One region of the Nicoliella sp. ESL1120 genome, then DNA from elsewhere that is predicted to be linked to it. Evidence: riboswitches for the same ligand, from Rfam matches in the RefSeq annotation. Region 1 holds a riboswitch; the other holds the start of a gene.
What was found. A riboswitch is a leader RNA that binds a small molecule or an ion and turns the genes downstream of it on or off. The one in region 1 is predicted to bind thiamine pyrophosphate.
Positions count from the first base shown of each region.

Region 2: linked by a shared signal. The riboswitch ahead of ACSYTE_RS02625 (ECF transporter S component) and the one ahead of tenA (thiaminase II) in region 1 are both predicted to bind thiamine pyrophosphate.

Region 1 covers NZ_CP196384.1:106,576-122,455, reverse strand. Annotated here, with positions in the region: gene ACSYTE_RS07495 (hypothetical protein) at 1-261, opposite strand, end outside; gene ACSYTE_RS07490 (DUF6198 family protein) at 430-1,101, shown strand; gene ACSYTE_RS07485 (hypothetical protein) at 1,129-1,641, opposite strand; gene ACSYTE_RS07480 (hypothetical protein) at 1,815-3,485, shown strand; tRNA gene ACSYTE_RS07475 (tRNA-Tyr) at 3,643-3,725, shown strand; tRNA gene ACSYTE_RS07470 (tRNA-Trp) at 3,733-3,803, shown strand; tRNA gene ACSYTE_RS07465 (tRNA-His) at 3,820-3,892, shown strand; tRNA gene ACSYTE_RS07460 (tRNA-Lys) at 3,896-3,967, shown strand; tRNA gene ACSYTE_RS07455 (tRNA-Gln) at 3,974-4,045, shown strand; gene ACSYTE_RS07450 (hypothetical protein) at 4,114-4,854, shown strand; gene ACSYTE_RS07445 (coiled-coil domain-containing protein) at 4,960-5,109, shown strand; gene ACSYTE_RS07440 (hypothetical protein) at 5,151-5,720, opposite strand; gene ACSYTE_RS07435 (glutamate--cysteine ligase) at 5,818-7,173, opposite strand; gene ACSYTE_RS07430 (PadR family transcriptional regulator) at 7,338-7,655, shown strand; gene ACSYTE_RS07425 (hypothetical protein) at 7,648-7,851, shown strand; gene ACSYTE_RS07420 (DUF4097 family beta strand repeat-containing protein) at 8,035-9,033, shown strand; gene ACSYTE_RS07415 (GNAT family N-acetyltransferase) at 9,105-9,626, shown strand; gene ACSYTE_RS07410 (hypothetical protein) at 9,619-9,792, shown strand; gene ACSYTE_RS07405 (DapH/DapD/GlmU-related protein) at 9,863-10,489, opposite strand; gene ACSYTE_RS07400 (PTS sugar transporter subunit IIC) at 10,768-11,808, opposite strand; gene ACSYTE_RS07395 (hypothetical protein) at 11,969-12,220, shown strand; gene ACSYTE_RS07390 (hypothetical protein) at 12,556-12,738, shown strand; gene ACSYTE_RS07385 (carbon-nitrogen hydrolase family protein) at 12,800-13,609, opposite strand; TPP riboswitch at 13,746-13,837, shown strand; gene tenA (thiaminase II) at 13,921-14,625, shown strand; gene thiD (bifunctional hydroxymethylpyrimidine kinase/phosphomethylpyrimidine kinase) at 14,625-15,437, shown strand; gene thiE (thiamine phosphate synthase) at 15,424-15,880, shown strand, end outside.
Region 2 covers NZ_CP196383.1:658,431-674,310, reverse strand. Annotated here, with positions in the region: gene ACSYTE_RS02695 (APC family permease) at 1-60, shown strand, start outside; gene trpX (tryptophan ABC transporter substrate-binding protein) at 448-1,443, shown strand; gene ACSYTE_RS02685 (ABC transporter permease) at 1,440-2,339, shown strand; gene ACSYTE_RS02680 (ABC transporter ATP-binding protein) at 2,332-3,102, shown strand; gene ACSYTE_RS02675 (hypothetical protein) at 3,204-3,728, shown strand; gene ACSYTE_RS02670 (glycosyltransferase) at 3,780-5,306, opposite strand; gene ACSYTE_RS02665 (glycosyltransferase) at 5,324-6,943, opposite strand; gene ACSYTE_RS02660 (YbhB/YbcL family Raf kinase inhibitor-like protein) at 7,134-7,643, shown strand; gene ACSYTE_RS02655 (hypothetical protein) at 7,684-8,010, opposite strand; gene ACSYTE_RS02650 (NAD(P)H-hydrate epimerase) at 8,127-8,765, shown strand; gene ACSYTE_RS02645 (FAD/NAD(P)-binding protein) at 8,777-10,615, shown strand; gene ACSYTE_RS02640 (LVIS_2131 family protein) at 10,670-11,284, opposite strand; gene ACSYTE_RS02635 (HAD family hydrolase) at 11,368-12,102, opposite strand; gene ACSYTE_RS02630 (D-alanyl-D-alanine carboxypeptidase family protein) at 12,195-13,211, opposite strand; TPP riboswitch at 13,386-13,477, shown strand; gene ACSYTE_RS02625 (ECF transporter S component) at 13,570-14,124, shown strand; gene ACSYTE_RS02620 (ABC transporter ATP-binding protein) at 14,228-15,658, shown strand; gene ACSYTE_RS02615 (energy-coupling factor transporter transmembrane component T family protein) at 15,655-15,880, shown strand, end outside.

The sequences.
Region 1 (15,880 bases):
AACGTTACGTGTTTTTAAAACTACTGTAATATAACGATGCGCAAATCGGTATGTAAGTAACCAAGTTAAAATCCAAATGATATTGATCACTAATAAATCAATTACTGCCCATAACCCAGGTAGTGATGCGGACTTGCTATTAACTAATCCTGCAATTTTACTAATCAACATTGGCATTAGAATCATGATCTCGACTAGTAAACAAACAACAGTAATTATCTCTGCGCGCCCCTTGGGAATAAAACGTTTTTTATCTTTCATAATATAAGATACCCCTTTGATGTTATCATTTTTATTAAGAATAGCACAAATAATAAAATTGTCCACTTACCATTATTTTTATTATTTATAATTACTAATAAATAACTAATTATAAAATCATAAGATTAATTTCTGGTATAATTGTTACTTATAAATGGGGTGATTGAATTGAATCAAAATTATAATTCTTTTAAATTAAGAATGTTTGCATTGATCTTAGGACTTTTTGTTGATGCCTATGGGAATAGTCTGACGATTATGACTAATAATGGGAATGGAATCTGGACGGCGGTAGCAGTTGATTTTAATCAGTTGTTTGGGCTGTCAGTTGCATGGACGTTATTTATATTTGGAATCATTAATATTGTTTTGAATCAATTTTTAGTTAGGCGTATTGACTGGTGGCGAATCATTAGTGGCCTTATCTACATGGCCTTTTTCAGTTATTTTATTGATATTTTTAATAAATTTAACCTTGCCATGGGAATAACCAATTTGAATAAGTGGCTAAGCCTGTTAATTTCAATTCTAGGAATTATTTTAATCGGGGCAGCGATTTCTGTATATCAACGTGCTAACATTCTCATGCATCCTAATGATGATACTACTAATATCTTACGATTTAAATATTTTCACGGAAGTGCAATTAAAGCTCAGTTTGCAGATATGGGGTTTATTGCAATTATTATTTTCATATGTTCAGTTATTTTAAGAAGCATTGATTCAATCGGTATCATTACAATTATTGGATTCTTTCTTCTTGGCCCGGTTATTCAGGTTTCTGATAAATTGATTTTACCTAGGTTAAAACATAATTTTAGTAAAAATGATCAAATATAAAAGGAATGGATTTATCCATTCCTTTTATTATTTATTGAACCAATGTTGATAAGCAATTGCATTAATGAGAAGGTATAGTTCCATCCAGCTTAATTTATTTGCGTATTCTGGAAGTTCTTTATGCTCGATTAATTTTTTAATCGGTTCATCAATATTGTTAATATCATCAATAACTGCATTAGGAGTAAGTTGGTTATTGAAGTATTGCTGAATTGTTACATATTCTTTTAAGTTCGCTTTATTATCCTTGGGAGTGAGATGGAGTAGATCGGCACTTTGTAAATTTAAATCATCATCAAAGTTATTTAAAGCTGCTTGGTATTCCGAAATAAATTTATTATTTAAAACATTAAGATAATTTTCAATCCTTGATTGATCATCTTCACTAAAGGCATCCCGATTATCTTCTTTTGACCATAGTTCTAGAAAATGAGTGTATAGCAGAACGTCCTCATAATAATAATTTTTTGTTTCATTGTTTTTTTGAGCACTTTCGCTGAGTGATCTAATTTTATTTAAAGCGGTTTGATTTGAATTCAAATTAAAAATCCTTTCGTATTGTATTTAAGTTATGTAGACATATCATAGTTCAACTTGTTTTTATATTATCATATTTTATAAAAATGATTACTATATTTAGCCTTATTCTCAAAAATAAAAAAATAAAATTAGGTAAATTACGAATATATATATTAACGGAGGTGTTAAACAATATGTTTAATAAAAATATAAATGAAAAAAAGAAATTACGAAAGGTAAAGAAGCGCTGGGTGGTATTTACTGTAGCATTAGCTTTTGCAACTACTTGTGGATATTCGATCAATTCAAACCAAACTGCTAATGCTGATTCTGCAAACACTCAAATTGATAATTCGATTGGAAACGCTAAAGATTTTGCGACTGCAATGAACAACGGTTCTCTAAAACAGATTAAGTTGTCAAACGATATCGATCTTAGCGAACTTAACTTAAATCAGCTTGGAAAAGACGGCTATGATGTATCTACTAAGACTAATCGAATTAGAATTCCAGGGCGTGAATTATTAATCGACTTAAATGGGCATCAGCTCAATTTTGGGATGCTTCAATTTAGAGTGAACCTAGAATCTGAAAATACCAATATTTCATTTTTTAATGGTAATTTGTTAGGAACGAATAAAAATGGATTGTTTAGCTTTGATATTATTATGGGGAATGAATTGCAAGTTCATTTAAATAATACTCAACTTTCTGGAACGCGGTTAGTTGAAAATGAAAATAATGAAGCTACATCTGAATCAACAGTGGCTGAGTCATCAGCATCTGCACCAAGCTCATCAAGTAGTGTGGCTGAATCTTCAGTAGCAGGACCAATTGCATCGAGTAGTGCAGTTGAGTCCTCAGTTGCAGAACCGATTGCATCAAGTAGTGCTGCTGAATCGTCAGTGGCAGAACCAATTGTATCGAGTAGTGCGGCTGAATCATCAGTGGCAGAATCAATTGCATCGAGTAGTGCGACTGAATCATCAGTGGCAGAACCAATTGCATCAAGTAGTGCAGTTGAGTCCTCAGTATCAGAACCAATTGCATCGAGTAGTGCAGCTGAATCCTCAGTATCAGGACCAATTGCATCGAGTAGTGCAGTTGAGTCCTCAGTATCAGAACCAATTGCATCGAGTAGTGCAGCTGAATCCTCAGTAGCAGAACCAATTGCATCGAGTAGTGCGGCTGAATCATCAGTGGCAGAATCAATTGCATCAAGCAGTGCAGCTGAATCCTCAGTAGCGGAATCGATTGCATCGATTAGTGCGGCTGAATCCTCAGTAGCAGAATCCAATGCATCGAGTAGTGTTGCCAAACCATCAGTGCTAAATAGCTCACAGAGTAGTGCATCGACACCTTTGACCCCAAATTATTTTTTAAATAATATTCAAAGCGACAGTAACACTGGATATCAAACTAGTCATAGAATAATCAATTCATCCGCAAACAAAAATGATCAATCAAATGCTTCAAAATACAATGAAGATCACTTCCAAAAAGATAATAACTTAGGAAGTGTTAATAATGCGATTAATAATTCACAATCGATTGATAATGATTCAAAAAAGAAAACAGACATAAATAGTCAAAACACTAATCTAAAAAAATCAGAAATTAATAATGTTAAGAAAAATAAAAAAAGTAAAGCCATTAAGTATTTTAAAATTAAACACTTAAAGGCAGTCAAACTTTATAGTAATGCTAGTGGAAAGACGATTAATTTAAAAAATAGTAAGAAATTGAAAGCGAATAAAAAATATAAAATTTTGAAGCAACTAAAGAATCGAAATGGAAAGGTAGTTTATAAAACATCCTTAGGGTATTTGGTAACTAGTGCAAATAATTTAAGGCTAACTAGATAGGGATAAACTCCAGATAAATAGATTATCTGGATACATACAAGTAATTTGTTTGTTTTTACTTTAACTATATAATATATAAAACAAAAAAGGTTGACTAATTAATGAGAATTAGGTATCATATTAATTGTTGTTTTGATATTTATATCAAACAGATTTCGGAGGGGTAGCGAAGTCTGGCTAAACGCGGCGGACTGTAAATCCGCTCCTTCGGGTTCGGTGGTTCGAATCCACTCCCCTCCATAGTTATAGGGATATAGTTCAAAGGTAGAATACCGGTCTCCAAAACCGTTGATGTGGGTTCAATTCCTACTATCCCTGTAATGATGAAGTCTTGGCGGTATTGGTGAAGTGGTTAACACATCGGTTTGTGGATCCGACACGCGTGGGTTCGATTCCCACATACCGCCCTCGAGTTGTTAGCTTAATTGTAAAGCCCTGGACTCTTTATTCAGGAGATGGTGGTTCATATCCATCACAACTCATATTATTGGGCTATAGCCAAGTGGTAAGGCAACGGGTTTTGATCCCGTGATGCGCTGGTTCGAACCCAGCTAGCCCAATCTTAAAAAAGCGACTAACGTAAACGTTAGTCGCTTTTTTCTTGTATAATTTTAGTAGGAGGTAAATTATGAACCCAAAAATAAAGAGAATCATCTTAGATACACTAATATATATTTTCATTTTCGGCATTTTTATTGTTGGACCACTGTTAATTTTACACATGATTTTCCCGAAGGAAACCTCTCCAGATATCTGGTTAACTTTTATCGGGAGTTACCTTGGCTCGATTGTTGCCGTTATCGGTACGGTAATCATTACGCGGATGCAGATCAAAACTGAACGGCTAGATAGCCTAAATAATTCATTATTCATTGAGCATTACCAGATGTTAAATTCATTGTTGAATGACCTTTATCACATTAAGAATGTTTCACTCGATTATGGAAGAAGGGTGAAGGTCATTAACCGCTATTTTGAACAAAACCATAATTTAGTTGAAATTGAGAAATATACCCAGAATTTTATCGATAGCTTCGATTCTAATCAATTTACTAGTTTTTATAGTTTTGCCAGGAATCGATTAATGTCATTAGATATTGATAGTAAAGCAATTGATAGGGTGGACAAAATTGATTCTGCGTTATTCAAAAGTAACCGCGACCTGGTGGTTGCCTACCGTAAAATTAGTAAATTATTCAACGATGCGAAGGATAATCAGCAACTGAGTAATGATCTGATTGCTCAATTTAGCGGTGGTTTGAACGATGAAATCAATGCTCTCCGTGAAATTAAGCAGCTCTTGAATCAACTGGACAAGACGATTCAAGATATTCTAAGGAGTAATCACGACTCGATTATTTCAAAATAATGGGTGGAGCAGGGGAATTAATAGCATCCCTAAACATCCTGTTTCTTTTCTTTCATTTTAATATATACTAAAATAAGACTATTAAATAGATTGGGAGGCTTTAGTATGTGGGGAGTAATAATTACAATTGTCGCAATCATTTGCGCCACTTTAATTATCATTGATAAACATCACAGTAGGGATAATCACGACGATTTACAGCAAAAAGTGGCAAAATTAGAACAAGAAGTAAACGATCTTAAAAATCAAAAATAATCAAAAAATCCTAAACCATAGAATTATGGTTTAGGATTTTTTTAGTTAGAACTGGCGTTACTAGTACTATCTTCATTTTTAAAATCATTATAGGCAGCCAACAGGTTCCCATTTGCAATCTTGTCACGTAGTTCTTGATTATTTGCATTGAACCATTCTGACTGTGCAGCTTGAATATATTGTTGCGGAATTTGATTATTGGTAGCAATCTGATTAAACAACGCTTGGTCATTAGCAGCTTTTTGAAGTTCGCTTAACGGAGTGGTTTGAATAATCTTGATCACCTGAGGTTTGACCTCCGTTGGGACTTTTTGTTCCGCAATTTGTTCTCCCTGCTTTTTGATCACCTTATCCAATGTGGTATCGGTCTTTCGTTGTGTATTGCTGAGTTCATTAATTTGATGGCCAACGTTAAAGATGCCAATGACTATCAACACGGCAATAATTGCAGTGATCCATCTTCCATAGTGATGTTTTCGTTTCTTAGCATTTCGCGGATTACGTTGACGGGTATGGACTTCATCATTACCATCTGAATTGTCGGCTGAAATCGAATGCCGATAATTTCGGTGCAATTGTTCACGGGTTTCTGGTTCATGATTTTGATTCATAGTAGATACTCCCATTGATAAAATTTGCTTACTATAATATCACGATAAATGAATGGTTTGTCGCAAAATTAAGAAATTTTAAATGATATTTTAGAATCTATTTCTGTGGTAACCAAGAACCATTGAATAAACCTTGTCTTAATTCAGCTGCTGAAATGTTGCCATCGTTTTGCTTAAACCCATCATAACTAAAATGTCCAGCTAGCGCATCTTTTTGGAAACGCTGGGCCTGCTTTAATCCGTATTCGAGGAGTGAATTATCCTTAATCTCATTCATTAATCGGCCACTGAGCGTCAAGGTTGGATCTTCGATTTTTGCAGTTACAGCATCGAGAACCTCTAAGTATTCAGGACCAAGGACTAGCTGGTTGGTAAACTTACGCAAACGACTAATCAGTTGACGCGCATCATCAACATATTCACAAACTTGATCTGGCTTTTCCATTGACACTCGTTCATTCATCTGGTCAGCATGGTCAAGTTGCTTGATAATATCACCATTCAACGTTTCACCATCGGTCATCAAGAAGTAGGCAACCAGAAGTCGAATAAACCGCAACGTGGTATCTTTGATTGCAACATCCACGGTGGGGTCAAGATCGAACATTCTTAACTCTAAGTACTTCACACCGTTTGTTTTTAAATCGGGAAGCTGCTTGCCACCACGAAAACGCACGGAACCGTGAAATTCGGATACCCCAGCAATTTTTCCGGACCGAAATGCTTCCATAATGCGATCAACGTAGTTATCAACACTTGAATAGTCAACATCGAATGAATCAATAAATCCAAAGTGACTCTGTCGAATGCTCCGAATCGGATGACTTGGACCATTATTTTGATCAAAGTAGTTCGCTTGAGCAACAGGGCTGGCACCAAATAAATAGGTCAGTAGCCAGCGGTATTTAATAAACCCCTGTGCAATTCGCGGATAAACATGATTACGGACCGTTATAATATTGGCATCCCCGTCATCAACGATACTATTCATCACCTCATCACTAATGCTTAAGTTAATATGCACTCCACAAGGTGCACCACGAGTAATTCCATACCGTTCACAAATGCTTTCAAAGTAGGCTTGCTTTTCTGGTGGTTCAATCGCTAGTAGTGATTTATCCTTTTGCTTTGGTAAAATAGCGGGCATTGAAAGCGGCCATAGTAGCTCACCCGTGGGGAGAACTTTTCTTAATACGTTCGTCAATGCTCCGTCAAATTGTAAGGTGTCATTAAGGTTGGCGGGGGGCGTCACAATTTCAGTCATCGATTCAAGGTAATCCTTGGTAATCCAGGGATTTTTAAACGGACTCCCCGCGCCACTCGGGTGGGTGGTCAGCTTCATATTGCCACTCTCATCACAACGCATTCTCTCAATTTCGATTCCAGTTGAAATATTTAATAGCGTGTGAACAAGGCGCTGCTTAACAATTTGATTCCCGATTTTATTCAACAAGTTAATCACTTCCCTTTTTAATTTAAATCTTTTTAAATAATGCTTCTAATTTAAATTATAACTACAATACCACCATTTGACTCATAAATACATTTTTTTATCCATTTGGGTTTGAAAAATAATACTATTCATCATATACCATATAATATTAGAGGGGCGATAACATGGCGATTAAAATTAGTACTGATTTGCTCGATGGTTGTGTGTTGGGCCTCCTTAACCAGGATGATTTATATGGCTATGAGCTTACGAAACGGGTTCAAAAGTCAATAACGGTTTCCAACTTGACGATGTATCCAGTAATGAGGGGTTTAAATAAAGATGGATTGGTAACAACTTATGATCAGCCTTATAAGGGACGGAATCGTCGCTATTATAAAATCACCGATTTAGGGATTGAACATTTAAAAATGATTCGATCTGAATGGATTGATTTTAAAAAGGGAATTAATGAATTAATAGGAAGTGATGAAATTGAATAGATATATTGAAAAGTTAAGAAAACTCCTGGGTCGGTTAGATGAGTCTGATTTGGTCGATAGTATTGATTACTACCAAAACTATTTAGCAGATGACTATGTCAATACCGATACTGATAGTCGGATGGCTACCAGGAGGGAAACAAAGGGTAGTTCAACACCATCGATTTGGTTAATAATAATTGCGATCGTGGGCTAGCTGTAATCATCTTTGCCGGAATCGTTACGTTCTTTGCGGTATTTTTCTGGGCACTTACCTATCTGTTGACCTTTTTTACAGTCAGCATCTTGTTGATTGGTGGGGGATCAAAAGGTTCAGCACTTGGCTTGCTCATAAGACGATTAAAAGAAACGATGCAGAAAAGCAGAAGAGGGGTTAATGATGAAAAAATTTACGATTACAGGATTAATATTGCTACTTTTTGGCATCGTGATTTCAGTATTTGGGCTTTCACGAGTTGGGTTCAACTGGCACAATTTACATAATGAATTCTTTTCAGTCAGTGAAAAATCATACGGTAAAGCATCTACCAAGAAATTAGCCGCCTTTGATCGCATTCGGGTTACTGAAAAGGCACACGTCACTATCAAGCAGGGGGATAGCTATCAAGTCAGTGGCGCGGATGCCAACGGGTATCACACTAACTATGCGGTCCAAAACGGCGAGTTAGTAATTAGCGGTAATAATAAGGAAAAGGGCGGTTTTAACATTATGGGTTGGACCACGCCCCAGTATAACGCTAAAATTACGATTATCATCCCTAAGGATAAGGCATTAAGCAGTTACCAGCAGGCAAATGCAAATTCTGATTTAGTGATGGATAATATTAAGATCACAAATAAGTTATCATTGACTGACATTAGTGATGTCACCTTGAATAAAGTTAGCGCCGAGGGAATTAACATTGATTCTGCAGATGGCGATATTAACGTTAAGAACAGTCATTTTAGTGGCAACAGTAGCATTGAAACTACTGATGGTGACATTAAGCTGACTTCCAACCAGTTCAACACTCTAAAGGTTAGTTCAACGGATGGGGATATCAAGTTGAACAATAACACTACTAAAAACGGGATTAGTGAAGTCGGCAGCACTGATGGTGATGTTACTTTAGGTCAAAATAAGTGGAACGACTTAAAGGTTAGCAGCGCTGATGGTGATGTTACATTCGACCACCAGGACGTTCAAAGCTCCCTAAGCATTAAAACCGAGGATGGCGATATTGATGGGGTGGTTGATCGTACAGACAATGCTAAAATTAGTGCTCACGCAAGCGATGGTGACATCTCAATTGATAAGGGTTTGCAAGATACATTTTCTAATAAACCTTATCGGCTTGATTCAGTTGATGGAGATATCAAAATTAAATCTAATAATTAATCAAAAAGGGTGCATTATTGGCGGTTTTTAACTATAATATAAGATATTAAGCCAATGGAAGGATTTATAACATGAACTTAGATGATGAAAATATCGATATTGAATTTAACGCCGCTACTAAATCAGATTTGCCATACATTGTGGATGTATATAACGAATCAATTCCAGGCAGAATGGCAACCGCAGATCTCGAACCAGTGTCAGTGGCTGATCGTGTTGATTGGTTCAGACAACATGATCCTAACCACCGTCCGTTATTAATAATTAATTACGACGATGACAGGGCTGGTTGGCTCAGCTTAAGCAGTTTCTATGGTCGTCCCGCATATGAAGAAACGGTTGAAATCAGCATTTATATTGATAATCAATTTCAACACAAGGGCATCGGAAACGCTGCTGTGAACCACGCTGAAAAAATCGCTGCCCGCCTGGGTGTGAAAAATATCGTTGCATTTATCTTTGCTCATAATGATCCAAGCCTCCATTTATTCCATAAGAATGGTTATGAAGACTGGGGCCACATGCCTAACGTTGCCGTAATGGATGGTAAGCAACGGAGCCTAAATATTTTAGGCAAGCGGATCGTTGATTAGTATGAATAGTCAAACCCAAGCATTCCTAATCTTACTTTCATTAGCCATTTTAACGTGGTTGCTGATTTTCATTAACCATGATCCAGACAGCCGACGAGATCATCGGTTAATGGCAATTGCGATGACGGTGGCAGTTGTTATCTTTGGAATTGTTATATTAATATAAAAAGCAGGGCCAGGGGCTCTGCTTTTTAATATGTTAAAGGGGACGATAGTAACAAGTTCACTAAATCCTATTAATCATTAATATGTTTAGCAACAAATTCATCAATCGGTAATCTAAAGTCCAAGTAGTATTTTTCTAATTTTTCTCGCGACCAATCCCACCAGGCGATTTTTGCTAAGTCAGTCTTGATTTCATCAGGGAATCGATCCTTAATTTTCTTACCAGGAACCCCACCAACAATTGTGTATGGTTCAACATCATGGGTCACGACTGCACCAGCACCGATTACAGCACCATCACCAACGGTTAATCCGCTTTGAATCAATACACCGTGCCCAATCCAAACATCATTACCAATCTTAGTTCGGATTGCCTTACGCTTAGTTAGGTATTCTTGATCCTTAGGCTCAAATCCATAGGCACCACCGTTATAAGAAAAGATGTGCTGAGCGGCACGATCATAAGGATGATTAGTAGGGCCGATTCTTACCATTGCGGCAATACTATTAAACTTACCTAGATCTGTGTTTTGCATAAAACAATATTGACCAGTGTAATCATAGTCACCAAATGTACAGTTATCAATTAAGTTACTTTCACCAATTTCAATCCATTGACCGAACTGAGTATCCTTAATTTTACTATTTTCGCCAATTGTTGGATTATCCTTAGATAGTTTAGGAAAATTAATATGCATTTATTAGCACCTTCTTGTTTATAAATTATGTTAATTATAAGACGATTATACTAGAAATGATATCATTAACATGCTTATTTTTAAAATGGAAAATTTGAATTATAAATTTAACCATTAATAAGATATTAAGTTGTTGCATTTAGAATTGACATTTTCCTATTAAATACAACTTCAGATAATAAATGTTATGTAAAGTAAATGCAAATATCATTAATTCTCAATTCCCTAACTTGCTTTTAACAAAAAAATTCCAACTGATTCAGTTGGAATTTTTTTCATTATTTATAATTTAAATAAAAATCATCAGCAGACATGTAATGGATTTTTGTCATAAAGATATACTTACTCAGGTAACCAATAACAATTGGTACGATCAAGAATGTAATAATAATGATCATAATTTCAGCACCGCCTTTAAGGGCGTTAATTGGGCCTACCAATCCAGCTGAACCAAATCCAGCACTTAAGGGCGTTCCCTTAATTTCAAAAAATGCACTAATTCCACCAGCGATTCCAGCATTAATGGCCAATGGCAATAATACTTTGGGCTTTTTTAAAACATTAGCCATTTGAATCTTAGGAGTTCCGATAAAGTGTGCAATACTGGTACCAAATGAATTAACTTTACTACCATAAATCGCTAGTGCAATTGCGGCAGCAGTGATTCCAATATTTGCAGATCCTGACGCAATACCATTTAGTGATATTGCGGTAGCAACTCCTACTGAAGAAATGGGACTTAAGATTAGGATTGCAAAGATAATTCCAATTACAGTTCCCATTATAATTGGCTGCAGTTCAGTTGCATATAATGCTAGATCACCAATTAATTTTGTAATCATTCGCACTGGTTTGAGGGTCAATAGACCAATACCACCAGCAATAATAATTAATAAAGTTGGTAATAATAAGACGTTGTAACTTCCGAGCCATGGACTAATTAACTTAATTATAATCACCCCAATTGCAATGGTGAGCATAATGTTGATTACATCACCAGTTCCCTTTACAGAGAATCCCCCTACTGGACTAATCATCCAGTTACCAGCTCCCATCGCTCCAACTAATGCTAACGATGCACTTTCTAGTGGCTTCATTTTAAAATACATTGCGACACATAATCCAGAAATGGCTGGTAGCAGGACCATTGCAAATGAAACTAATGAATTGATAATCGATAAACTCGGAAAAAAGCGTTGAGCGTAATTAAGAATTTCATTTAACAGCGCTGCAGGCATTAGGGTAACCACTACTGCGATGCTGACACCATTTAGGACGTTTAAAGTCCCCTCTTTAATTGCGTTTGCGTTTTTAATCATATATTAACTCCTTATTTTATATATTTTAATATCATACCATATTAAACATCTAATTAAAATCTAATACTAATTTAATTAATTTATCTTAGTGATTATTTTAAAGCCCTTTGAATCAACTGTGTTAAAATTAGGCTAATATTAATTAAGGAAGGTGAACTATGTGGATAAGCAAAAGTATGTTGAAGCACTAAAGCACGAATCACCTGATGTAGTATTGGGTAGCCTCATGGATGAACTTGGTTATCCTGATATTAACGGAATTGCGGATGCATGTGATGTTGCTCAATCAACTAGCAATCAAGATGATTTAGACCAAATCGAAACGAATCAACCGATGTTTTATAATTATAAATCACATCGGCTAGTAAATAAAGCTGATGTGTTAAATATTCTTAATCAGCTGAAAAAATAAAATAAGCACCTGGTCAAAAGAAAATTGATCAGATGCTTATTTTATTTGTAAATTATTATTCAGTTTAATTGAACAACTTCGTATGATTATATAGCTATAAAGGCGAAGTCAATCACTGAGCGCGTCTCAGTAACAGACAATAAATCATCCAAATTGGCTTGTATATCACGGTTACTATCTAATAGTGATATAGAAAACCATTCAAAATAATAGTAGATTACTTATTCTACACTTAGTGAATTGATTCACAATTTAAAATTAAGTTATTACATGATTGTTGATTTAAATTGCTCATGTGCTAAAATGAATTGACTAATTTAAAGGGATGGTGTGAAGTGATTATCGTATTATTAATAACGATTTTGATGCTCTGGTTAGTATGGAAGTTTTTCAGTAGTTGGCTTTGGTGGATCCTATTATTTGCAGCTATCATCTGGATGTTGAAAGTGTTTTTCTGGGGAGCAATCATCTTAGTGGTATTAGGAGTTATTGGTGCATTCTCAAATAACAATCAATAATAAAAAAACGGTAGTTCCATAGTGAAATGGAGCTACCGTTTTTATTATTGGATAATTTATTCTAATCATATAGTTCTGGCATCCGTTGTGCAGCAGATGGTAATTTTTGGCGCACCTTCTTAATCACATCTAAATCAATATCAGCATACAAGATGGTTTCGTTAGTTCCTGCTTGGGCAGCGACGATTCCCATTGGATCGACTACTTGACTCAATCCAACTCGGTTGTCACTATCGGGTTTATCGCATCCCACAATGAAGGTCGTGTTTTCAATTGCACGAGCTTTCAATAAGGAACTCCAGTGATATTCTTTTAGTGGCCCGCTAACCCAAGCTGTTGGAATGATAATAATATCAGCGCCATGAATTGCTTCATAACGCGCTACTTCTGGGAACCGAAGCTCATAACAAACAAATAAGCCAATTTTACCGAATGGCGTATCAATCGGTTCAAATAATTTATTACCAGGCTTAATCTGATCAGACTCCTTAGTCCCAAATGCATCGTAGAGATGCGTTTTATGATAGGTGCTAACAATGTTACCCTTATCATTGATGACAACGATCGTGTTATAGACCCGTTTATCATTATTATCATCATTAGTTTCACGCATCCCGAATATGATCCAGACATGCTTTGTCATCGCTGTTTGTCTTGCATTGGTTACAAATGGGCCATCCAGGGCTTCAGAATGTTGATTAATTTCATCCAATCCAGCCGTTGGTGATATGGTGCTCATGAACATTTCTGGAAAGACAACTAATTCAGCGCCGTGTTCCGCAGCTTGATTAACAAAGTCATTAAATTTAACTTGATTAACATTTTGGTCAATATCGGAATATGCTTGGGCTAATGCAATTTTATAAGTCAAATGATCACCTACTTAATATTATTTTAATTGAATTCTAATCTAACCATTAAAGAATGTCAATCTTAACTCCATTATGTGTTTGTGAATAGACACTAAATAGTAGATATGGTATATTAGTTTTGTAATTAAATAATCTAACTGTCCACTGGGGTGCCGTATGGCTGAGATAATACCCATTGAACCTGATTCTAGATAATACTAGCGTAGGAACGTGGCTGAAGTCGAAATAAAAACGATTAATAGGCGCTTTCTGAATTGCTCAGGAAGCTTTTTTTATTTCCCAGGATGGTTATTAATTAGGAGGATTCAACATGTTTTCAGATCAATTGAAACAACAAGCACAACCAATTCTAAAGGTAATTTTCGAACATCCCTTCATCAAGGGGATTGCTAATGGTGAGGTCCCTGCCAAGGCATTGAAATTCTATGTTCAACAAGATTATCAATACCTTAGTGAATTCATTAAAATTTATGGTAATGCGATTGCTAAATGTAATGACCGTGAATTAATGAATTTCTTTAATGGTCAAATTAGTTTTATCTTAAATAGTGAAATTCATCCCCATCATATTTTCTGTGACATTGCGGGGGTCACATATGAAAGTCAACAACACGCTACCCCATCGCCTAAGGCATATTTATATGAATCACATATGCATCGGGCAGGAGAAACGGGTTCGTTACTGAATATTTTAGCCGCTTTTCAACCATGTCCTTGGACCTATTCAGAAATCGCTGATCACTTGGTTAGTGAAGGGTATGCTACTAAGGATAATCCCTATTATGATTGGATTATGTTCTATGCTAGTAAGGAAAACGATAAGACCATGAGTGATACTGTGTTTGAATTTGTTGATCGATTTGCTGAACATGCTTCTAATGAAGAACTAGCAGAAGCAAGTCAATATTTCTTAAAGAGTTGTGAACTAGAATGGCAGTTCTGGGAACAGGCGTTTTATCAACAAGACTGGCAATTTAAGGAATCTCTAGAAGCTGCTAAGGAGGAATATAAGTAATGAAAGAATTTCCTGAAACATTAACGATTGCTGGAACTGATTCTGGTGGCGGTGCTGGGATGATGGCTGATATTAAAACCATGCAGGAATGTCATGTGTTTAGCACTAGCGTGGTGGTCGGAGTAACCGCTCAAAATACATTGGATGTTCAAAAGGTATATCCCCTTCCCCTCGAGATGGTGGATGCTCAGTTTGCTTCAATCGCTGATGATTTTGTGATTAAGGCGGCTAAGACTGGGGCGCTATTTGACTCTAAACACGTTGCATGCGTTGCTAAAAATATTAAGAAATACTCGTTCGGCAGCTTAGTGGTGGACCCAGTTATGGTTGCTAAAGGTGGTGCGAAACTACTGAGCGATGATGCGATCGATACTGTGATTTCAGATCTCATCCCGTTAGCTGACATTATTACGCCTAATATGCCTGAAGCTGAAACGATCGTTAAACATAAGATCGAAGGTAAAGAGGCAATTAAAGATGCTGCTCGAGAAATTCAAAGATTGGGCGCTAGGAATGTCGTTATTAAGGGTGGCCATAGCGATGGTCCCGAGAACGCTGATTATGTACTATTGGCCGATGGCACCGATTTTTGGATGACTGGTAAACATGTTGACTCTAAGCGCAAGCACGGTACTGGTGATACCCTTTCATCAGTAATGGTGGCAGAACTTGCCAAGGGTTGTCATGTTGAAAAAGCAATTAAGTGTGCTAAAGCCTACATGAATGAGATCTTGCAACATGAAATTCATGTTGGTCAAGGACACGGACCACTAAATCATTGGGGAGCTGAAGGAACAGATGTTAAAATTTAATACGGATATGTTGAAGGTCTACTTTATTGGTGGTACCCAAAACATTGATGGAGATAAGGATAAATTTATTGAGCAATTAACGCTGGCTTGTCAAAATGGAATTACTATGTTCCAATACCGTGAAAAAGACCATGGATCTTTGAGCGGTGATGATCGCTTAGCATTAGGAAAACAAGTTCGTCAGATTACTAGCAAGTACTCGATTCCATTAATTGTGGATGATGATTTTGAGTTAGCGCGCCAAATTGATGCTGATGGAATTCACGTTGGCCAAAGTGACACACCAATTCAAGACGTCGTAGCTGAAGCAAATGGGATGATTGTTGGTCTATCAGTTCATAATATTGATGAATTAGTTGCTAGCGGTGACTTAACGGGCGTTGATTACTTAGGTGTCGGCCCAGTCTTTTCAACTCACAGTAAGGATAATGCTAAGGAACCGA
Region 2 (15,880 bases), on a different replicon from region 1:
GATGATGATTTAGATAAAGCAAAAGAAGTAAATGATACGGTCGATGGAGATTTAAAATAATTGAACATCAACAAGAAAGAGGTTAGCAAAATTGCTAATCTCTTTTTTTTGCTTGACAAACATTTAAAGAATATATTAAAATAAATCTAATCTTAAAAGTAGAAAGGAGAAAGAACCAATGAATAATATTAAATTAGCTTACTCATCAATTCGTTGGCAAAACCGGTCATAAGTCGTTATCTTCAAACAGATACGGCTTCCTTTTATCATGCAAAGGCGTATCTGGACCGGCTCTTTCTTCAAAGAAATCATTCAGCTTGTTCGGACAAAACTTAAACCGGTCAAAGCTGAACCCAATTAAGGCGAACTGCTTAGGACTGTCTAAGTAGTTCGCCTTTTTGTTTCCATTATGGTTTTAACGTTTAAATAATATTAAGGAGATTGATTATGAAACGAATGTATGCACTCATCACCATCCTGTTCGTATTTCTTGGCTTCGCATTCTTCCAAGAAAAGAACGCTACCACCACTACTAGCGCAAAGATCCCGACATTAGGAATCTTACAGTTAATGACCCACCCTTCCTTAGATGCCATTCACCATGGAATCATTCAGGGACTTAAGGATAGCGGATATCAACCTGGTAAGAACATTAAAATTGACTACCAAAATGCGCAAAATGATCAAAGTAATCTAAAGACCATGAGTACCAAGTTTGCCAACGAAAACGCCACTGCCTCGGTTGGAATCACCACCCCATCCGCTCAGGCATTAGCTAGCACCATCCATAATAACCCAGTGATCCTAGGTGCCATCACCGACCCCGTTGGCGCTGGTCTAGTTTCCAACTTAAAACACCCAGGCGGTCATATTACAGGGGTCGCCAATGGTTCACCACTCCAAAAGCAATTGAACGTCATCAAGGCCTTCATGCCCAAATTAAAGACCCTTGGTATTATCTATACATCTAGTGATCCATCATCAACTTCCCAAGCTAAGCAATTCGCAATTCTTTGCAAAAAGGAAGGCATCGATCTTAAAACATACACAATTGCTAATTCAAACGACTTGAATCAAGTTTCCAGCCAAATGGTTAGCAAAGTCCAAGCCGTATACGTTCCTAACGATAACACGATTGCTGCAGCAATGGACACCTTAGTTGCCAACGCAGATAAATCAAACGTCCCTGTTTTTCCTTCAGTCGACTTCATGGTTAAATCTGGTGGAATCGCTACTTACGGAGTTGATCAATTTCAAATGGGGGTAACCATCGGTAAAATGACTGCCAAAATTCTCCGTGGTGAAAACCCAGCTACCACCCCAGTTAAGAGATTCCAACAAGGTAAGATGATCGTTAACGTTAAGCAAGCCAAGAAACTACACATTCAGATTCCAGCTTCAATTATGAAAGAAGCTGAAACGAAGGGAGAGGTTATCAAATGAGTTTAATTGTATCTGCTATCGGTCAAGGGCTCCTCTGGGGTGTACTTGGCATCGGACTATTTTTGACATTTCGGATTTTAGATTTTCCTGATATGACGGTCGAAGGGACCTTCCCAATGGGGGCTGCAATCGCTGCTGCCATGATCGCCCATGGGTATTCACCAATCGTTGCGACCCTTTGTGCATTTATCGGTGGGGCCATCGCAGGGTTAGTGACCGGACTATTGTATACCAAGGCCAAGATTCCAGTGTTGCTATCAGGAATCCTAGTCATGACAGCCGCCTACTCAGTTAACCTAAGGATTATGGGAGCTGCGAACGTATCACTATTAGGCAAGGGGAACCTTTTGAATGCTAAAATTTTCCAAGGACTCCCTAATTACTTCAACAGTGTGTTCTTAGGATTGATCGTCATTACAATCGTAACGATTGCCATCATTTACTTCTTACAAACTGACCTAGGACAAGCATTTATTGCCACTGGTGATAACGAAACCATGGCGCAATCATTAGGAATCAACACCGATGCAATGAAGTGCTTAGGCGTTAGCGTTTCTAATGGTGTCATTGCCCTTGGGGGTGCCCTTGTTGCACAAAATAATGGGTATTCAGACGTCAACATGGGAATTGGAATTATCGTTGTCGCATTAGCATCCATAATCATTGGCGAAGTCGTCTTTGGCAACCTAACTATGAATCAACGACTCGTTGCCGTTACGCTTGGTAGTATCCTCTACCGATTCGTTTTACTAATCGTTCTACAACTTGGTTTCAATGCCAACGACTTGAACTTAATTTCATCAATTATCTTAGCACTATGCATGAGTTTGCCAGCATTCAAGGACAAGTTCAATTTAATGCACACTTTGAAACGGGGGTTCGAACGCAATGAATAAACCAATTTTTCAATTAAAAGACGTTGTTAAAACCGTCCACCCAAACGGTGGGAAACCATTAAACATTTTAGACCACGTTAGTTTAGATATCTATCCAGGTGATTTTATTACTATCCTAGGATCGAACGGGGCTGGAAAATCAACATTCTTCAATGCCATTGGTGGTAATTTACCGATTACTTCTGGACAACTATTATTGAATGGCAAGAATATCACTAAAACGTCAGTTGCTAAACGGACCCAATTTCTAAGCCGTGTTTTCCAGGATCCAAAGCTAGGGACCGCCCCACGAATGACGGTGGCTGAAAACCTGTTACTTGCTGAAAAGCGTGGACAAAAACGTTTATTAACCCCCCGCCATTTACGGCGTCAAATGGGCAAATATCAACAAATAACAAGTCAGTTGCATAATCACCTTAGCGACCGCTTAAACACCCCTACTGGTAATCTTTCAGGAGGTCAAAGACAAACGCTCAGCTTTTTAATGGCCACCATTAAAAAACCTGAAATCTTGCTATTAGATGAACATACGGCTGCATTGGACCCTAACACTTCCCAAGAATTAATGGAATTGACTAATCGCACCGTTCAAGAACAAAAACTTACCTGCTTAATGATCACCCACCATTTAGATGATGCAATTAAGTATGGCAATCGACTAATCGTTTTAAATCAAGGCCAGATTGAATATGATATTCGAGGGACGGAAAAACAATCCATCACCAAACAAGATTTATATCAATTCTTTGACCCTACTAATTAAATATTAAAAAACCGCAGCAATGTCAAAAATAGGCATTGTCGCGGTTTTTTGTTATAATATAAGTTAATGCTAGATTAGCATTAACTTATGGAGGGATATATTTGAGTAAGCAAGAACCGCAATCGCGAGTCAAACGCTACGACTTTAATGGGAGTCAAAAACAACCCAATCAAGATCCTAAAAATTTCAAGGTCTGGCCCTGGATTTTAGGATTAGTAATCGTAATTGGAATGCTAGTAGTTGGGATTAAGTTTTTGACCGCTAACGATAATAACCAAGCTGGACAATCATCGTCATCAATGGTTAGTGCTAGCAGTACCAGTGCTAGTTCATCCAGTAAAAATAGCGCTAGCTCCAGCAGTAAAACTACGCATAGTAATAGTACTAATAAGAGTTCTAATAAGGGAACTAACGCTAATAACCACCCAGCTAATGATAGAAAAAGCCAAAATAACCCTGCTCCGCAGAATAATGGAGGTTTTAGTGCACCACGTCAATTCAGCTCAGTTTCCGATGCCACCAATTGGGCGAAAGCAACCCAATCTAGTTGGATTCAAGCTGGTTATAATAACTATACAATTACATCTGATGGGCAAGGATATTACGTTTTAAACTTTACTAAATAAAAAAAACTGTGAATTGAAAAATTCACAGTTTTTTTATTTGCTTAGGTCAAATTATTTAGTAACTTGATCCCATTGCTTATTAACGTTTTCAGAACTGAATTCCTTAGCCTTAACTAATGAACCGTTGCTTAACTTCTTGAATAGTTTACTGTCTAGTAAAATTTCATCGATCTTACCAGCAGCTTCACGAACGTTTCCTGCAGGAATTAGGTAACCATTAACGTCGTTGTCAATGATATTTCTAGGACCGTAGTTAACATCGTAAGCAACTTCAGCTAATCCGTATTCAAGTCCGTTTACCAATGACATACTCAAACCTTCACCGAATGAAGTTTGGATAATTACTTTGGCGGCACTTAGTACCTTTTCTTTATCTTCGCCAACAAGGTAACCCTTGAAGTCAACGTTAGTTTCAAGACCTAACTTCTTAACTAAGTTCAATAATTCTTGACGATATTCTTCTGATTCAAAGTAACCGACAACATCTAAGTGGATGTTTGGAACACGGTTCTTAGCAAAACTAACAATTTGAATTAATTGATCGATATGCTTGTCATGGAAGATCCGACCAACATAAACAACGTTGTTATCACGGTCATCTTCGAGTGACTTCCGAATTTCAGCTTCTTTTTCAGCAAATAATGCAGTATCGAAGATTGCGTAAGTCTTAATTTCTGGGAAAAGACGACTTAAGTCATCACGTTGTTGTGGAGTAGAAACAATTAAACCATTGTAGTCACCTAAGTGATTGTGGAATAACGTTTCAAGGATTGGGTATAACTTACCCTTTGCGCTACCAGCTAAGTTAGCATCAGTTGTTTGTTCGTTGTGTAAGAATTGGTACTTACCAGCAACATTCTTAATCCGTGCAACAACTTCAGTTAAAGTAGGACGGTCGTTAATTAGAACCGTCTTTTCTGGGTCAGCAATTTCATTTAAGAAGAATTCGAATAGGTCATCTTCAGTATTGAAACGGTGGTTCTTACCCTTGTAGTTCAATAACTTGAACATGGTTGGGTGAACTTGACCATTGATGTTCATGTGAGTAATTTCCATTACTGGATTACCTTCGTAATCAAATAGGATTTCATGACCTACTTGACCATCTGGATGAAGGTATTGAGTCTTAGAACGGAAACCACGTCCATCCCAGACATCACGACTACTAGTGTTACCGAAACGGTCGTAGAAATCAACCGTTCCAATTTCACCAACAGTAAGTGGGAAGATGTTTACTTGTGCAACAACCTTACCCTTTTGTTCAACGTATGATTTGTTGTTATCAACACCATCGATCTTGTATTCATTTTTATCAACCATGTCTGAATAACGTAAGAAAGCATGCTTGTGAGGAACATCAGTAACTTTTTGGAAGTAATCGTACATGTTTAAAATGTCGTCATTACCCAAACCATACTTTTCAATTTCTTGATGAAGACCTTGATTGTAATTACGAGTAACAATCTTTGAGTCTCTTTTGTTCTTTTTAAATAATTTTTGACGATTCATTGCGGAAAATTCAGTTCCGGAATTGAATGTAAAAATGTTTTCGTTTACAAATAAAAACGTTTTAGTCATATCTATTCAGCCGCTCCTTAATCTAGTTTTTCGAGACCCTTTTCAATATCAGGGTTCCATACTGCCATCTTGTGCTTCCACTTCTTAGCAGCGTCATCTAATAATTCCTTCCAAGCCTTCCAAACGTTAGTTTCTGAGTAACGCTTTGAAAGTTCGTAGGCCTTGTCAGACATCTTTTGTAATTGATCAGGATTGGTGAATAAGTCGGTCATGTGTTGCCCCATCTTCTTGTAGTCACCATAATCAACGATGTAACCATTTTCTTTGTCCACTACTAATTCGTTAGGACCATAGTTAACATCGTAAGTAATACCAACATCACCTTCGGATTGAGCTTCCATCATGGCCAAGTTAAAACCTTCCATGACAGATGCTAAACCGTAGATTTGAGCGTTCTTTTGAACGATGGAAACGTTGTTAACGTAACTGTGAATGTGCACAGCATCTTCCATGTGGTAATCCTTGATAGCAGCATTAATCCGCTTCATTGCAATATCATCATTGGAGTGATCAATGTATCCATAAAGGTCAACAGTCACTTCTGGAACGGTCTTACGAGCGATCCCAGCAGCCCGAATCACCTTATCCAATTGCTTTTCAGGAGCGATACGAGCAGTAGCAATAACGCTACCGAACTTCCGATCCTTCATTGGAATCCGTGGTTCGTCAAAGTGCTTATCAGGAATAACCCCAACTGGAATCGTGAACATCGCAGCCTTAGGAGCAAAACGGTATTCAACATCTTCAGTTTGCTTATGGGTAGCAGAAATGATGGCATCATATCTGTTAGCATCAGTTAAACTGTATTCGTAGTTGTTGTTCATGATAGAAGTATTTGGCTTTTGAGCATCACCAGCGTGTGAGTTATGAAGGTGCAATACAGTGTATGCAGGTTCACGTAATTCTGGTAATAATTCTTCATATAGATCAGAACGGTCCATGATGAAGATATTTGGCTTAGTTTTACGAAGATATTTGTGGTTATTAGCGTTTAAGAATTCAAGAAGAACACCATCAATCGTGTCGTATTGACGAACAGTTCCCTTGCGATCAATAGTCTTCCAACCAGACTTGTCCATCTTACCTTGAGCATTTAAGCGGTAGTAGTCTTCAACAACTGGACGACCATCAACGCTGTACCAAGTTTCAGTAGCGATCTTGTTATCTGGAGTATACCATTGAACCATTGACTTGAATCCACGGTAATCGTAGAAATCAACACGGTACAAGTTAGCAAAACCATCAAAAAGTTCTACTGATTGAACACGCTTGTCATCGGTAATATCCTTACCAAAGCAGTTAACACGAGCAATGATTAACTTGTCTTTGAAAACAATTACTCGGTTGTGTTCATCGTCATTTTGGTAAGTTAAATCAGAAACCCCAAAATCAAGGTCTTCTGGTCTAACTGCCTTTTCCTTAACATCTTCTGCTTCTTGGAAGAAATCAAAAAGGTTTAAGATTTCATCATCATGAATCCCAACGTTGTTCAAGTGGAAATGAAGAAGTGGGTTCCATTCGCGAAAGACTAGCTTGTAAGCTTCTTTATTCTTACGGAAAAGAAACGCTCTTTTTAATTGAGCATGTTCGATTCCTGAATTTTTAGCGTTAAAGCTTGAGTTCATAAAAAAGTTCATAAAATTAATTACCTACCTTATGTAACGCTTATTTTCAGTAACATCAAGTACTGTCTAGAGGTTATTATATAATAAAACGCCGAATTAAAACAGTGATAAATGATAAATTATCACCATAGTTAAGAAAGACTTTAATATTTAACTTATCAGTAATATCGTATAATAATATTAATGAAGGGAGTCTTTACTTATGAATATTAACGTTCCACTAGAAAATAACCATCTAGGTAATAAGTATACAAAGCATGCAGAAAATAGTCAAAAAATCGGAAACGTTCCATTTATTTCTTTTCCAATTGAAATCAGTGGGGTTCCCGATGGAACTAAATCTTTATCACTGGTGATGCTCGATTGGGATTCGATTCCAGTTTGTGGGTTTGCCTATATTCACTGGGTCGCTGCTAATATCGATCCTAATACCACGACGATTCCCGAAAACGCTAGCCACGAGGACCTAATTCCGCTCACTCACGGTAAAAATAGTACTGCTGGTCCATTAGCAGGGCCACTGGATCCAATCATCAGCGAGCGCTATTTAGGCCCCACCCCTCCCAACTGTGATCATGAATATACCTTAACTATGTATGCGCTAGATACTAAGTTAAACTTAAACGAGGGATTTTGGCTCAATGAAATGCAATCCGCAATGAATGGACACATTCTTGATCAATCCAGCGTTCAGTTAAAAGTTTTACAATAATCCAAAAAAACAGGCCAACGAAAATTCGCTGGCCTGTTTTTTATTGGGCTGCCACATCGTATGCAACATCGCCTAAATGCATCAATAACTTATCAGCATCGTTTTTAAAATCATTTACAAAGCTATCACTAGCTGATTTTTCTTCGTGAATAACGTGATTAGCTAAATCAAAAATTTGAAATCGATCAGGAGCCGTGAGCCTAGCAGTATCATAGTGCCCCTCTTCTGCTTCGTCTAAATAAATTTGAAACAAATTTTCAACCGTTTTAGCAATAAATTCATCTGGGTCGACCTGTTTACCAGCATCTTCTAAATCGATTAGGGCATGCTTTACTTCACGCATGTTTTCAGGAATATATTCACTCATTTTAACCAACCTCTCAAACTTTATTATTGGTAAAATTATAACACGAGTCTCTTTATTTAATTTTTAATTTGTTTAATAATGTTAATAACATAATAATTAATAAAGGATGTGTCGCTTTGAAAACAATTTCCGCTGGTGATGCTAAAGCATTCGATCAATATACAATGCGTGATATCGGGGTGCCATCCCTGGTTCTAATGGAACGGGCTGCACTCAAAAGCGTTGAAAACCTCAATAGTTTAAGATGGCCCCTAGATAAAGTCTTAATCGTTGCCGGATCTGGTAACAACGGCGGTGACGGTCTGGCAATCGCACGCCTATTAAAAAACCATGGTAAAAGAGTCGAGGTCTTATTGGCTGGCAACGAAAAACACGCCACCATTGAAAGAATCCAACAATTAGACTTTGCCAAAAAATATGGTGTTGAATTTATTAGTCAAGATATCAATTGGGATACCTACTCCGTGATCATTGACGCCCTATTTGGCATTGGCCTTTCAAGACCAGTTAGTGGCAACTATCAACAAATCATCGAAAACATCAATAATAGTGATGCCAAAACACTCGCAATCGATGTTCCATCTGGGTTCAACGTGGATCTGGGTGATGAAATGGGAATCGCAGTGCATGCAAATGCTACCGCAACGTTTGCCTATGCCAAAAACGGGATGAATTCCACTAATGGGCAAGCTTACTGCGGACAATTATTCGTTGATGATATCGGCGTTTATGATCCTAAAGAAATCAATCAATAGGAGGAATAAGAATGAACATTGGAATTATTGGTAGTGGCCCGCGCGGGTTAATCACACTATCACATTTAATCCATAATTTTAATAATAGTCAGATCGATTCATTATCGATCCACCTATTTGACCCGTTTTTACCTGGCGGCCAAGTCTGGCGAGTTGATCAATCGACTAATCTAATCATGAACACAATCGCAGAAGATATCTCACTGCCAGCTAAAGATGACGATAATGCGCTAAACCTATACCAATGGTCACAAACTAAAGCCAGTGCCTTCATTAATGAAAATGGGTACGATAAAAAGCTACTACCATTAGCACAATCGTTGACCCCCAACGGATACTCACCTCGGGTATTACTGGGAGTCTATGCCCAATGGTTCTACCAATCATTGGTCAAATCCCTCCCCACTGGGGTTACAGTAACATACCATCAAACGGCGGTAACAAATGTTAATAAAGCCGCTAATGGTTGGTCCATCAATGCTGATGAGCAGACTTTTCAGTTTGATAATGTAATCCTAACGATCAATACCAATGTCAATCAGCTAACGCCCACGGAGGAATCATTAAGGGATTATGCTGAACAAAATAACCTTTACTACCAAGCCCCCACCTACCCTGGTGATGTAAAGAGTTATCCAATCGATGATGCCCAAAACGTAATTATCAGGGGATTAGGAATGAGCTTCTTTGATGAAATGATTAAATTGACCGTAGATCGTGGGGGACAATTTATCCAAAATGAAGATGGCACCTTTATTTACAAGCCATCTGGACATGAGCCTCACATATTTGCAGGCTCCAGACGAGGGGTCACGTATTATCCTAAGGCCGTCGTTAAGGAGACAAACGAATATCACTTCAAGGCTCACTTTATGACTAAAGAAAACATCGCAAAGCATAAGATCAATGGTAAGCTTTCGGTTAAGCAATTCCGTCAATTAATGCGTCGTGAAATTGAAATCGTTTACTATCAAATGATCCTTAAGCGTGACCATCCGCAAGTTGATATAGATCAATTCACCGCCCAGTTCGTAAAAGATCCCGATGCTGCCATCCAATCGGGACCATTTGAACCTAATGAAATCCTCAGATGGGAGTTATTGCTCAACCCAGTTGCTGGGACTCCAATCACAACCACCGCCGATTATCAACAAACGTTGCTCAACTGGCTAAACGCGGTCGCTAGCGATGCTGAATTGGGCCTTGGCGTAGGACCATTATCATCCGCCCTAACGGTATATAAAGAGGTTCGTCAAACGATGCGGGACACGATTGTAGAAAACGACTTTACAGAAGCTGATTACCTTAGTGAATTTCTAACTACCTTTAAAGCTAACAGCCAGTTTCTCTCCAATGGTGCCCCTGCAATTCGTTTTAAACAATTAATTGCCCTAATGCACGCTGGCGTGGTTACTATTTTAGGACCACAAATGAACGTAATTGGTGCTAACCAACATTTCGTAGCCCTTTCAAAGTACTATCCAAAAGATCCCGTAATCGCCGATGCTTTAATCGAAGCACGGATTCCTCGGCTGAACTTCGCAACTACCAAAAGTGAATTAATTAACGGAATGGTAAAACATAAAATCATCACCCCAGCTGCTTTCAAGGATGCTAATGAACGAGCAGTAAAAATTAATGCCATCAACATCGATGCTGATTCTGATCAAGCCATCAATGCTAGTGGTGAAATTGATGCCGGCTTTTTCATTTTCAGTACCTTAACGGAGGGCATTCACTGGTTAACCACTGTCTTTCCAATGGTTGGCAATGATGAAAACCACCGTAGTGCCGAACAGATAAGCCATCAAATCTTAAAAATTAATACTAAATATCGAGATACAATGTAAAAAAAGCGGAACCGATTTCACGATCGATTCCGCTTTTCAAATTTCATTAGATTATTAATGATAATAAATAAATGATTGGTTTGGGACTCTGATAATGACATAACGACTAGCACGCTGGCCCGCCCGTAATCCCAATCCATTTAATAAATTCGGCTTATATTTGGCGGTAGTGGTTTCAATCCAAGCCCGCTGGTATTTCCGATCTAAGTCATTCAACCGACTTCCACTGGAACGATAGGTTTCGGTTGGCAATGAAACGGTGTTAGCACCACTAATGATGGTTGAATCATTGCTACTAACTTGATAATGTTCACCCTTCGTTAAATAGGTGTAATATTGACCACCCGATTTATTTTTAGAATTATAAACATTAACATAGTATGATTTACGACCATTCGTATCTAATACAATTGGTTTGTAACTTCTAGAAACAGAAACATTATGACTAGAAATATCAGCTCTTAGCGTAATTATCACCATCGCTAAGGCAGCCCCCAGTATTAAAAGCCCTTGAAAAAATAAAACGATTCTATTTCTGCTTACTAGCTTTTCATCTTGATGCAATAAGGCCTGTCGCTTTTGCCTACGGATAGAAATAACCATTGAAATTAAACTAATTGCAATGATAATCCAGATGGCAAACCCGATTAGATTCCAGGCTGATATCATAAACAAGCTCCTTTAAATAAAAGTAATATTACTGACCATTACATTATTGTACCTGCTTAGTAAGAAGATAACAAATTCAATTATTATTTCAGAAATTGATCGATGGCATCATAACCATTTTCAGTAGTTGCAGTTTCAAAAAGCTCATCAACGGGGGCATGCGATTGTTTTTGATCGATCAAAGCCACGTCCCGCGGGTCAATATCTAATTCATCACTCAACGTCTCAATTGCGTTTTGGTATGAAGCATCGAATGAAGTGATCCAAAGGTCGTTTCCCTTAGCATGAGCCACTAACTTACCATTAAAATTACTATTAAAGGTTTGGGCTAAACTTTGCATATCGCCGTTCTCAAACCCCAATCTAATTTGATAGACTAAATCACTCACTAATTCTAGATCATTCATTTGGTATAAAGATGGGTACGTCTTATTAAAGCGTTGGTAGGCTGAACTATCCTTGCTTGCATCGGTGTAGGCATTCATCTTCCCCGAAAGGACAATGTATGCGGTATTAAAATCGCGTTGCGCTTGAAACCACTTTAGGGCTGATTTCCAAATTTCATAATCGATCACCGTTTCATCACGAACCACGCGATTCAAAACGGTCTCAGCACCCCCTTCGCAGATAAACGCTAAGGGAGCCTTTATCCCATGAAAAATCTGAATCATTTTGGCATACGGAGCTTCCGTCATAAAGCCCAGGTGTAGATTTTGCTTTGCCAAATTCATTAACTGTTTGGACAATCGAGATGCGTTAATTTCACCATCTGCGGATAAAAAATCACGATCAAGATCAGCCAAGATCAATTTAGTCATTTTGCAACCTCCCGAAAATAAAAAACTCACGTCTTAACCGTGAGTTTAATTTTAATTGTGATTATTATATCATTTTTGCAGATTTTTGACGATTAATTGTAAATGGATGAATTTTTATAAATGTACTTCATCAAATCACGTTGATCACTAAATTCATAAGGATCATTCAAAGTAATCGTAATCAAGCGGTGCTTCCCTGGTAGTTGGCCAGTTCCAACAAAACATAGTCCTGCAGCTGGAGTATAGCCGGTCTTTAAACCATCAACGCGCAGACTTGCATCATAGAAGGTCCGCCCCTTAAGTAGGTTGTTGTAGTTATATAGGTTTTGCCCTGCAACCTTGGCCGTGCCCCTACTAGCATCATTTAATACCTTTGGATAATAAGTTAAAACGTGTTGCGCAATTACTGCCAACGCCTTTGCACTTACCATGTTCCCAGCAGTGGCTCCACCAGAATACTTATAACCATAATGAACTAAATCATTATTTTCAAGTCCAGATGGTGAATTAAAGGTCGCAGAAATTCCCCATGCCCTTGCTTGTTTATTCATCATATTCACGAACTGACCGTTTGAGCCAGCGACCCATTGTCCCAATGCAATCGTAGCTGCATTTGATGATTGGATCAGTGCTGCTTGATAGAGCTGCTTTACGGTATATTTACGACCAGCAACCAGCTTAAAGCCACCACCAACGTTATTATTGTAACTCATGCTCCGTAAGCCAGCATTAGAAGTATCAACGACTTGATTCCAGCCATTCGTCTCCTGTGCTTTTCTGACCACCAGGTACAATGACATTAACTTGGCTGTGGATGCCACCTTCATTTTTTGATTAATGTTTTTAGCATAGATGACCTGTCCGTTCGTAGCATCGATCGCAATTGCAGCCGCTGCATTCTTCATCTTATAGTTTCCAGGAACAATATTATTAGTAGTGATTCCTGATGCACCATCGTCATAGTTATAATCATAATTATAATCAGCACTGACATTAACTGTTTTTGTCGAAACAACATCTAAAAATGGAGTAATTTCTGATGCTGATGCTAATCCGACAACAGCAGTTAATACAATTGCCATCTTTTTAAAATTCTTTTTAAGATCCATTTAACCAACCCTTCTCTGATTTCGATATCCTAAATAATAAGTTAACACCTTAGCACTTTATTAACAATTGATTATTGATAAATGTAAACGAAGTGTTATTTAAGATTTATGCCTGTAATATTCAAACTTGCATTTAAGAAAAAATTAAGTTATACTGTTCTAGTTAATTAAATAGATAGATGTTTGGGGTGCCTTTTTTGGCTGAGATGATACCCATTGAACCTGATCCAGTCCGTACTGGTGGAGGGAAACGTTTTATCAATGGTGTACATATTCCGAAAGGGACCTCAGTATTTGAGGTCCCTTTTTTCTGTCTATCTAAAATAATTGTTTAATTTATTGAAGGGAAGGATTTTCCATGTCTAAAAAATGGAGTCTTAGAAACATTATTTTAATTGCATTGATCGCAATTGTCTGTGGGGTTATTTTCTGGTTGACTAGTTTTATCTATAACGCATTAACACTAGTTTTAACACCAATTGGTCTTGCTCCCGCAGCAAACGATATTTCACTTGGTCTTTGGATCGTTGCTGGTCCATTAGCAGGGGCTATTTTCAGAATGCCTGGTGTTTCCATTTTCTCAGAAGTTGCTGGAGCCGTTGTTGAAATGTTCTTGGGTGACCAATGGGGAGTTATGAACGTTGTCTCAGGTTTAATTCAAGGTGCCGGAGCAGAATTAGGTTTTGCAGTTACTGGTTACAAGAAGTACGGCCACTTCCAATTATTGTTAGGTAGTATCTTCACTACCATCATTACTTTTACTTGGGATTGGTTCAAGAATGGATACAACGCATACGGTTTTGGAATGTTGATCTTCTTATTCATCGTTAGATTTATTTCAATCTGGGTATTTAGTGACCCAATTCCATTGGCCATCAAGAAGCTCCTAAACAGAAGCCACGCCATTGCATAATCATTTTAACGATTCAATGCTTCATAAATTTAAATGAATTTAAAGCACTTATAAAGCCAAGCTTGTAAGTGCTTTATTTTTAAATTACCAGGAGGAATTAACCATGACCACCGTTTCAGTTAGTCATTTTACATTTACCTACCAGCATCGCTCACAACCAGTATTAGAAGACGTGAACCTAACCTTTCCGAACGAAAAAATTAGCTTGATCGCTGGACCATCTGGAACTGGTAAATCGACGCTTTTAAAGTCAATTGCCGGTTTATATCCTGAGTTTGCCAATGGTGATTACACTGGTGAAATTAAAATTGGTGACAAGGAGATCAAAGACATTGCCCCTACTGACTTCAGCGGATATGTATCAATGATGTTTCAAAACCCCAATCAACAGTTTACGATGACGAACGTATATGATGAACTCCAATTTGCACTTGAGAATAGACAGTTAGATCCTAAAATCATCCCCCAACGAATCGATGATGCACTAGAATTCGTGAACATCACTAAGTTAAAGCACCGTGACTTGAACGCCCTATCCGGTGGTGAAAAACAAAAGGTCGCCTTAGCCATCATCATCGCAATGGATTCCGACGTTATTTTATTGGACGAACCATTTGCGAGTCTAGATCGTCAATCGCGAAGTGATCTGCTATATCAATTGACCCGCTTACGTGATCAAAAGAATAAAACGATCATCTTAGTGGACCATGACCTTTCTGGTTACGACGACATTGTCGATACGTTCTTCTACCTGAAACCCAACCAATTTCAAATTCAACAGTTAAGTAATGCAGAGGTCCAAAAACTATTAGTACCATTTGATAATCAAGAGTTAGCGGCCGTCCACTTCCCGATTCCCGATAATAACGAACCAGCCGATCTGATCTTAAACAGTTGTGAACTAAAGCAAAACCAAGGCGTATTGCTAAAGGCTGACCAATTCAAATTTCCAGCAAAGCAAATCACATTGATCACAGGTGAAAATGGAATCGGTAAATCGACCTTGTTCAAAGCTTTAACACGGCTCTTTAAGTATGAGGGTTTGATTTCATATCAGGATAAAGACATCCAAAAGATCCATAAGAAGAAATACCTTTCCCACGTTGCGCTGGTCTTTCAAGATGCTGAAATGCAATTCGTCGACATCACGGTTGAAGAAGAACTATCGCTTTCGATTAAAAACGCGGTCCATCATAATTACTCCAAAGAAGATATTGATGCCATGCTTAAGGCGTTGCAGATCGACGGCAGGGAAAAACAAGTCGTTTACACACTTAGCGAGGGGCAAAAAAAGAAGTTGCAAATCGTCGAGATGTTGATCATGGGAACTGACATTTTATTAATGGACGAACCATTTAAGGGGTTAGATATCAAGTCTCTAGAAACGGTAGTCGAAATGCTAAAAAATGCGAGTCAAAAATTTAACCAAACCATCATCATCATTAGCCATCAACTCAGTGGTTTGGAAACGCTATTTGATTATCACATTCAGTTCAAAGACCAACAACTTACTTATAAGGAGTCGTTATTATGAACACAGCCATTAAATTATTCATGATCATCATCATCGGAGTTGAAATTTCATTTATCCAAAGCGTCCCATTGAACCTTTGTATCTTAGCAGTCAGTTTAATTTACCTCCTGGTCAAACGGGTTAAATTAAAGTCGATCGCATATTTGACCCTGTACCCGATCATTCCAGCCTTTGGACTCTTAATGTCACAAGTTATCTACGGGACCCATGGCGCCATTATCG